2 regions of the Enterobacter sp. Taxon_8 genome follow, and region 2 is predicted to be linked to the other one. Evidence: predicted binding sites of a transcription regulator. Region 2 holds the regulator's gene; the other holds the start of a gene.

Region 1 (4,836 bases), 590 kb from region 2:
ACGCCCCTTGCTGATAGGCGCTCACTGCGGCATCCAGATCGGAGTGCGCGGTCATTATGATGACCGGTAGCATAGGGTGGCGTTGTTTGATCTGCTTTAACAGCGCCAGCCCGTCCATGCCCGGCATACGGATATCCGACAGCAGAACATCGGGCGTTTTAGTGGTGAGTGCGTCGAGCACTTCGCTGCCGCTCTCAAACGTCGTGCAGCTTAATCCCGCCCCTGTGAGCGCGCGTTCAAGCACCCAACGGATGGAGCTATCGTCATCGACTACCCAGACTATCCCTCGTTGCATAAACGTCACCTTTATTTTTTAATCGGCAGGAAAACCGAAAACTCGGTATGTCCCGGCCAACTGGTAAATTCAATTTTTCCAGAGTGTTGGTCGATCAAACTGCGGGCAATGGATAAGCCCAGGCCGGTTCCGCCTTCACGGCCGCTGACCATCGGGTAGAACAGGGTGTCCTGCAGATGCGATGGAATGCCGGGCCCGTTATCCTCAACGTCGATTCGGGCGGCCAGCCGGTAGCGCACGCCGTGTAACGTGAGCTGGAAGGCGGTGCGGGTGCGTAAAATAATCTCGCCGCCTTCAGGTCCCAGCGCTTGCAGAGCATTACGCACAATATTCAACAGGACCTGCTCAATCTGATCCGGGTCATGGGCCAGTTCCGGCAGGCTTGGGTCGTAATCACGTACCAGCGTGACGTTCTCCGGCAGCTCCATTGAGACGAGCTTCACCACCCGCTCAGCCACTTTATGGATGCTTTCAGTAACGTGCATTCCCGGCTGCTGCGGACCGAGAAGACGGTCTACCAGATTCCGCAGACGGTCCGCCTGCTCAATGATGACGTTGGTATATTCCGCCAGCGCAGGGTCAGGCAGCGCCTTGGTCAGAAGCTGCGCCGCGCCGCGTAACCCACCCAGCGGGTTTTTAATTTCATGCGCCAGACCGCGCACGAGGTCACGGGCTGCAATCTGCTGCGCATGCTGAAGCTGCTCCTGGCTCAGTCGACGCTGATTATCCATCGGCGCCATTTCCAGCAGGATCAGGCCTTCGGGAAGACGTTGCGCGGTTAGCGACAGAATGTGCGAGCGCCCGTCGATCACCAGCGTCACTTCGTTATCGGTGAAACCCTGGCCTGCCTGTAAGCTTTCCTGCATCAGGCCAATATTCAGCGAAAAGTAGCTCAGGAGTTCCGGAAGCGGGGTACCGAATAGTTTACGTGCGCTTTGGGCAAGCAGCTGCTGTGCCGCCGGGTTGGCGTAATGAACGGCCAGCTCGTCATCGACCAGCAAGATGCTGTTAATCAAAGAATTGAGGATCTGCCCAGCATCGGGCAGCGTGCCAGTTGCCATTCAGCAGTCTCCTGGAGTCGTTTGCACTAATTTAGTGCAGTATAGCGTTTTCGGCGTAAAAAGCGCGTGAGATCAGATTGTTGGTGGAGAAAAAAGCCCATCCTGAGATGGGCTAAAAGTTTCCACGGCAACTACTCCCGGCGCTTGTCACGCCGGGTAAAACAACTTAATTAAACGCTGTAGTACAGTTCGAACTCAACCGGATGCGGAGTCATGCGCACGCGGTCGTTCTCTTCAGTGCGCAGTGCGATGTAAGCATCGATAGCGTCGTCAGTGAATACGCCACCTGCAGTCAGGAACTCACGGTCTGCGTCCAGCGCCTGCAGGGCTTCTTCCAGAGAGCCAGCAACCTGTGGGATCTCTTTCGCTTCTTCTGGCGGCAGGTCGTACAGGTTTTTGTCCATCGCTTCGCCCGGGTGGATCTTGTTCTTGATACCGTCCAGACCGGCCATCAGCAGTGCTGCGAAGCACAGGTATGGGTTAGCCGCTGGATCCGGGAAGCGTACTTCGATACGACGCGCTTTAGGAGACGCTACTACCGGGATACGGATAGAAGCAGAACGGTTACGTGCAGAGTAGGCCAGCATCACTGGCGCTTCGTAGCCCGGGACCAGACGCTTGTAGGAGTTGGTGGTTGGGTTCGCCAGGGCGTTGATCGCTTTAGCGTGTTTGATTACGCCGCCGATGTAGTACAGCGCCTGCTCGGACAGGCCAGCATATTTGTCGCCAGAGAACAGGTTGGTACCGTTTTTGGACAGAGACATGTGGCAGTGCATACCGGAACCGTTGTCGCCAAACATTGGTTTTGGCATGAAGGTCGCGGTTTTACCGAAACGGTGCGCAACGTTGTGCACAACGTATTTGTAGATCTGAATTTCGTCCGCTTTTTTGGTCATGGTGTTGAAGCGGGTTGCCACTTCGTTCTGACCCGCAGTCGCCACTTCGTGGTGGTGAGCTTCAACAACCAGGCCCATCTCTTCCATCACCAGACACATGGTGGAACGAATGTCCTGTGCAGAATCGACCGGAGGAACCGGGAAGTAACCACCTTTAACGCCAGGACGGTGACCTTTGTTACCACCTTCATATTTGGTGGAGGAGTTCCATGCACCTTCGATGTCGTCGATAGCAACGTGGGAGCCAGAAATAGAAGCACCGAAACGGATGTCATCGAACAGGAAGAATTCTGGCTCTGGCCCGAACAGAACGGTGTCTGCGATGCCGGTAGAACGCAGGTACTCTTCAGCGCGTTTCGCGATAGAACGTGGGTCGCGGTCGTAGCCCTGCAGCGTGCCTGGCTCGAGGATGTCGCAACGGATGATCAGGGTTGGTTCTTCGAAGAACGGATCAATGACCGCAGTGGTTGCATCTGGCATCAGAACCATGTCGGATTCGTTAATGCCTTTCCAGCCACCAATGGAGGAGCCGTCAAACATTTTGCCTTCTTCAAAGAATTCGGCGTTCACCTGATGAGCAGGGATTGTGACGTGCTGTTCTTTACCTTTGGTGTCGGTGAAGCGGAGATCAACAAACTTCACTTCATGTTCGTTCAGCATCGTCAAAACGTGTTCAGCGGACATACTTAACTCTCCAGATTGGTCATTGTCGTCGTGGTAACGAGGTCTTCAGTTTCTGTTTGTACTGGCTGTTGCCATGTAATTTTTATAAAGCGAAATCTGTGCCAACTTTTAAATCACCCCAAAAAGGCGTTATCATGCGCACCATAGTGCAAAAGGGCTGCACCACGATGGATTTGTTGCACCAGTATAGTGCTTCAATGTGAACATTGAGCACCATATTGGTGCAATTTACGTTAAAGTGCCCTTTTTCGCTCCGTGAAAGCGATCACAAAGCATCTCTGCAATACTTGTTTGCGGAGGATGTTTGTGATCCTGTTTTGTAGTGCGATTAATCCGTGTACAATAACGCGCTATTTCTAATGCCTGAGGCAAAGTTGTGATCGAAAATTTGCGTAACATCGCCATCATCGCGCACGTTGACCATGGTAAAACTACCCTGGTTGATAAGCTGCTGCAGCAATCCGGTACGTTTGATGCGCGTGCCGAAACTCAAGAGCGTGTGATGGACTCCAACGATTTGGAGAAAGAGCGTGGGATTACCATCCTCGCGAAAAACACCGCGATTAAATGGAATGACTACCGTATCAACATCGTTGATACCCCAGGGCACGCCGACTTCGGTGGTGAAGTTGAGCGCGTGATGTCCATGGTGGATTCCGTGCTGCTGGTGGTTGACGCATTTGACGGCCCAATGCCGCAAACGCGCTTCGTGACCAAAAAAGCATTTGCCCATGGCCTGAAACCAATTGTTGTTATCAACAAGGTTGACCGTCCTGGCGCACGTCCTGACTGGGTTGTTGATCAGGTATTCGACCTGTTCGTTAACCTCGACGCGACCGACGAACAGCTGGACTTCCCTATCATTTACGCTTCGGCGCTGAATGGTATCGCGGGTCTGGACCACGAAGATATGGCGGAAGACATGACCCCGCTGTATCAGGCGATTGTTGATCACGTACCGGCACCGGATGTTGATCTGGATGGTCCACTGCAGATGCAGATCTCCCAGCTGGACTACAACAACTACGTTGGCGTCATCGGTATCGGTCGTATCAAACGCGGTAAAGTGAAGCCAAACCAGCAGGTTACTATCATCGATAGCGAAGGCAAAACCCGTAACGGTAAAGTTGGCAAAGTGCTGACTCACCTGGGTCTGGAGCGTATCGACAGCGATCTGGCTGAAGCGGGCGACATCATCGCTATCACCGGTCTGGGCGAGCTGAACATCTCTGACACCATCTGCGACCCGCAGAACGTGGAAGCGCTGCCAGCCCTGTCTGTTGATGAACCAACCGTTACCATGTTCTTCAACGTCAACACCTCTCCGTTCTGTGGTAAAGAAGGTAAGTTCGTTACCTCTCGTCAGATCCTTGACCGCCTGAACAAAGAGCTGGTGCACAACGTTGCGCTGCGCGTTGAAGAAACCGAAGATGCTGATGCATTCCGCGTTTCTGGTCGTGGTGAGCTGCACCTGTCTGTTCTGATCGAAAACATGCGTCGTGAAGGTTTCGAAATGGCGGTTTCCCGTCCGAAAGTTATCTTCCGCGAAATCGACGGCCGTAAACAAGAGCCGTTCGAAAACGTGACGCTGGACGTTGAAGAGCAGCACCAGGGTTCTGTGATGCAGGCGCTGGGTGAGCGTAAAGGCGACCTGAAAAACATGAATCCAGATGGCAAAGGCCGCGTACGTCTCGACTACGTGATCCCAAGCCGTGGCCTGATCGGCTTCCGTTCTGAGTTCATGACCATGACCTCCGGTACCGGTCTGCTGTACTCCACCTTCAGCCACTACGACGACGTGCGTCCGGGCGAAGTGGGCCAGCGTAACAACGGCGTACTGATCTCCAACGGTCAGGGTAAAGCGGTTGCGTTTGCGCTGTTCGGTCTGCAGGATCGCGGT
Region 2 (4,836 bases):
GCTGTTCTGCCTAATCCCATTCGTTTTAAAGCCAGTGCCCCGTCAGGGTACGTGCGTAGCCGTCAGGCGTGGATCATGCGCCAGATGCGTCAGTTGGGAGGGGACGGGTTTATGGAGAGCAATAAATTAATGTAGGGCGGGTAAGCGCAGCGCTACCCGCCTGAATAGCAGATCTTAATCTTCGTCAAACCCTGCATTAAACAGCGCGATCACAGCCGCCAACGCTTCCTCTTCCTGAGGTCCGGTGGCTTCGACTTCAATCTGGCGCCCTTTGGCGGAATCCAGCATCAGCAGCGCGATCACGCTGTTCGCTTCCGCTTCGGTGCCTTCGTCATTTCGCAGCAGAACCTCTGCATCGAAACCCTGCATCAGCTCAAACAGCTTCATCGCCGGGCGTGCATGCATGCCCAGCTTATTGGTGATCTCAACGGTCTGTTTTACGGTCATGTTTTACGTTTTTCCAGCGTGCGATGACGGGACTGAACGTTCTTACCGCGCGAGCGGAAATAGTCGGCCAGCTGTTCGGCGATATAAACCGAACGATGTTTACCACCGGTACAGCCAATCGCTACCGTCAGGTAGCTACGATTGTTTGTCTCCAGCATAGGTAACCATAGCTCAAGGTAGCTTCGCGTCTGGTAGATAAAATTGTGTACTTCTGTGTGCCTGTCGAGGAAGGCCGCGACGGGTTTGTCCAGGCCGGTCATGGGACGCAGCTTCGGATCCCAGTGCGGGTTCGGCAGGAAGCGCACGTCGAAAACATAATCCGCATCAATCGGGATACCGTGCTTGAAGCCAAAGGATTCGAACACCATCGTCAGTTCACGCTCGCGTTTACCCAATAACCGGGTGCGCAGCATTTCTGCCAGCTCGTGAACGGACATCTCAGAGGTGTCGACAATCAGGTCGGCACGAGAACGCAGCGGCTCCAGCAGGTCGCTCTCTTCATCGATAGCACTCTCCAGAGAGAGGTTCTTACTGGAAAGCGGGTGCAAGCGACGGGTATCGCTGTAGCGACGGATTAGCGTATTGCGGTCTGCATCAAGGAACAGCAGCTGAGGCGAGAACGTGTCAGGCAGGTTGCTCATTGCCTGTTCGAAGATCTCTGGCGATTCAGGCATGTTACGGACGTCGATACTGACGGCTGCAGAGGTTTGTCTCTCCGCCAGCGTGCGGGCCAGATCGGGCAACAACACGACCGGCAGGTTATCGACGCAGTAAAAACCCATGTCTTCCAGCGCGCGCAGAGCAACGGATTTCCCCGACCCTGAACGGCCACTGACAATCATCAGCACCATGTTCCGTTTCTCCTCAGGACAACAGATGTGAAGGCCATCTCCTGGTTATGCATCATCCTGATTGCCTTCTGCTTCAGTGATAATTTGGTAGAGCTCTTCATCACTTTGGGCCGAGCGCAGTCGACGGCAAATGGTTTTATCGGCCAGACGTTTTGCGACCAGCGACAGCGTATGCAGGTGGGTTTTCGTCTGATCGGCAGGCACCAGCAGCGCGAAAAGGAGATCGACGGGCTGGTTATCAATGGCATCGAAGGCGATGGGTGTTTCAAGCTGCACAAACACACCAACGGCACGCAGGGTATCCTCTTCCAGTTTGCCGTGTGGGATCGCGATGCCGTTGCCGATACCGGTACTGCCCATTTTTTCACGGGTCAGAATCGCTTCGAACACCACCTGCGGCGGCAGGCCCAGCTGTTTAGCAGCCAGTTCACTGATGATCTCCAGCGCACGTTTTTTGCTCTGGCAGTGAACCGCACTGCGGGTACATTCCTGGTTAAGGACATTGCTCAGTTGAAGAGCGGAATCGTTGTTCATCATAATTTCACCTAAGCGCTAACTGTACAAATGGCCTGTTGTGTTTCACAACAGGCCGTCCTGCACCCGTTAACTGCCCGGACAATTAGTGTTGTTTCAGTTTATCTTTATGTTTATTGAGCTGTCGCGCAAGCTTATCAATCAAGCCGTCGATAGCAGCGTACATGTCTTGCCCTTCCGCACTGGCATGCAGTTCACCCCCGTTAACATGCAGGGTGGCATCCGAGATATGAGTCACTTTCTCCACTTTCAACACAATATAGACCTGATTGATCCTTTCGAAATACTGCTCGAGTTTTGCAAACTTCGCGTTCACGAATTCGCGTAAAGCCTCAGTAATTTCGACGTTTTGTCCAGTGATGTTGAGCTGCATAGTGTCTTCCTTATCGGTTGTGTCAGACCAGCTGTTTACGCTGGTTGGACGGCGGAATGGATAAAGACTCTCGATACTTCGCAACAGTACGACGTGCCACCATAATACCCTGATCGGACAGCATGGTGGTTAACTTACTGTCGCTTAGCGGCTTCGCGGGGTTCTCCGCGGCGATCAACTTCTTCACCAGGGCACGAATGGCCGTTGACGACGCTTCGCCGCCGCCCTCGGTATTCACATGGCTGGAGAAGAAATACTTAAGCTCAAAAATACCGCGTGGACTGTGCAGATACTTCTGCGTGGTGACACGGGAAATGGTTGATTCATGCATCTCGACGGCCTGGGCGATATCCGCCAGCACCATCGGTTTCATATACTCTTCGCCCTGCTCAAAGAAAGCCTGCTGCTGTTCGACAATACAGCGGCTGACGCGTAGCAGCGTATCATTTCGGCTCTCAAGACTTTTGATCAGCCATCGCGCTTCCTGAAGATTGCTACGAATATATTGATTGTCGGAGTCGTTACGCACGCTGGTGCACATGGAGGCATACTGCTGGTTGATTTGCAGGCGAGGGATGCTGTCTGAATTCAGTTCAACGACCCAGCGGCCATTGTGTTTTCTGACCAGCACGTCCGGAATAACGTACTCAGGCTCGCTGGTCTGGATTGACTGTCCCGGGCGTGGATCGAGTGACTGGATCAGATTCACCGCTTCTTTCAGCACATCTTCTTTCAGGCGCGTGACGCGCATCAGGGTGCGGAAATCGTGGTTCGCCAGCAGATCCAGGTGATCGCTGATGATCACGCGCGCCTCGTCGAGCCATGGCGTCTCTTTGCTGAACTGAGAAAGCTGGATTAGCAGGCAGTCGCGCAGATCTTTTGCGGCTACGCCTACCGGATCGAAACGCTGGATGCGCTTCAGAACGGCTTCAACTTCCTCAAGCTCTATCTCTTCGTCGCCCATGCTTTCCAGAATATCGTCAAGCGTGACGGTCAAATAGCCGGTGTCGTCAACGGCATCGACAATTGAGGTGGCAATCGCGCGGTCGGTATCGGAGAAGGGAGTGAGTTCCACCTGCCACATCAGGTAATCCTGCAGCGACTGAGTGGTTTCTCCCTGATAGACCGGTAGCTCATCATCCTGGTAGTCCGCACGCGTACCGGAAGGCGTTCCGGCGGTGTAGATTTCATCCCAGCTGGCATCCAGCGGAAGCTCGTCGGGCATCTCTTTTTGTTCGAGTGCGTCGGCGGTATCAAGCGCTTCAGTGTCCTGTGACTGCTGAGTATCTACCTCGTCATGAAGATCGGTTTGTTCCAGCAGGGGGTTGCTGTCCAGCGCCTGCTGGAGCTCCTGCTGAAGTTCTAACGTGGACAGTTGCAACAGGCGAATTGCCTGCTGTAGCTGCGGCGTCATCGCCAGTTGTTGGCTGAGCCTTAATTGCAAACCTTGCTTCATGTTCAGAGCATTTTTCTCCGGTTCGGCGTTACGTTACCTCTACCCTATCAGAGTCTGAAGTCTTCCCCAAGATAGACGCGCTTAACATGATCGTCTTCGAGGATCTGCTGCGGCGTACCGTGGGCGATCAGATTGCCCTGGCTCACAATATACGCGCGTTCACATACGGCCAGCGTTTCTCGGACGTTGTGGTCGGTGATCAGTACGCCAAGCCCGCTGTCGCGCAAGTGTTCAATGATACGTTTAATGTCGATAACCGAGATCGGGTCAACACCCGCAAATGGTTCATCCAGAAGGATAAATTTAGGGTTTGCGGCCAGCGCACGCGCGATCTCAACGCGACGACGTTCGCCCCCGGAGAGTGCCTGACCGAGGCTGTCGCGCAGATGCTCAATGTGGAACTCTTCCATCAGCTCGTTGGCACGATCCTGACGCTGTTCGCTGGTCAGATCGTTACGAATTTGCAGGACCGCCATCAGGTTGTCGTAAACGCTAAGACGACGGAAAATGGAGGCTTCCTGCGGCAGATAGCCGATCCCGCGACGCGCGCGCGCGTGAAGCGGCAGAAGACTGATGTCTTCATCGTCAATGATTATGTTGCCGGCATCGCGCGGCACAATGCCAACGACCATGTAGAAGGTTGTCGTTTTACCCGCACCGTTAGGGCCAAGCAGCCCCACGATTTCGCCAGAGTTGACGGTCAAACTGACATCTTCTACGACACGGCGGCCCTTATAGGCCTTCGCGAGGTTTTTTGCAGTTAATGTTGCCATAACGGATTAGTTACTCTTCTTCTGTGCCGGGGCCTGGCCCTTGCCTTTGTCCTGCAGCTGCGACGGAACCAGTACGGTCGTGACGCGTTTACCTTTCTCGCTGGAGGCCTGCATTTTTTGCTCTTTCACCAGATAGGTGATTTGGTCGCCGGTAATGTTGCTGTCCAGCTGTTCCAGATACGCGTTTCCGGTCAGGATTACCAGGTCCTTCGCCAGCTCGTAGTGCATATGCGAGGCGCGGCCTTTTACCGGCTTGCCATTGTCCTGCATCTGGTAGAAGGTTGCCGGGTTGCCGTAACCATCAATGATCTCTTTGCCCTGCTCGCCACCCGGACGGGTCACGACCACTTTGTCAGCGTTAATTTTGATGGTGCCCTGGGTCATGACGACGTTACCCGTGAA

Evidence for each region. Region 2 encodes sigma-54, which starts transcription at its own class of promoters, with help from an activator protein. Its sites were predicted from a motif close to GTTGGCACANNTTTCGCTNT; they were not measured.
Region 1: the regulator sigma-54 is predicted to act here: its motif matches at 3,023-3,042, upstream of glnA (glutamate--ammonia ligase).

What each region holds. Positions count from the first base shown of each region.
Region 1 covers NZ_CM177989.1:4,507,520-4,512,355, reverse strand. Annotated here, with positions in the region: gene glnG (nitrogen regulation protein NR(I)) at 1-295, opposite strand, end outside; gene glnL (nitrogen regulation protein NR(II)) at 307-1,356, opposite strand; gene glnA (glutamate--ammonia ligase) at 1,527-2,936, opposite strand; gene typA (ribosome-dependent GTPase TypA) at 3,313-4,836, shown strand, end outside.
Region 2 covers NZ_CM177989.1:519,273-524,108, forward strand. Annotated here, with positions in the region: gene mtgA (monofunctional biosynthetic peptidoglycan transglycosylase) at 1-135, shown strand, start outside; gene npr (PTS phosphocarrier protein NPr) at 175-447, opposite strand; gene rapZ (RNase adapter RapZ) at 444-1,298, opposite strand; gene ptsN (PTS IIA-like nitrogen regulatory protein PtsN) at 1,344-1,835, opposite strand; gene hpf (ribosome hibernation promoting factor) at 1,918-2,205, opposite strand; gene rpoN (RNA polymerase factor sigma-54) at 2,228-3,661, opposite strand; gene lptB (LPS export ABC transporter ATP-binding protein) at 3,709-4,434, opposite strand; gene lptA (lipopolysaccharide ABC transporter substrate-binding protein LptA) at 4,441-4,836, opposite strand, start outside.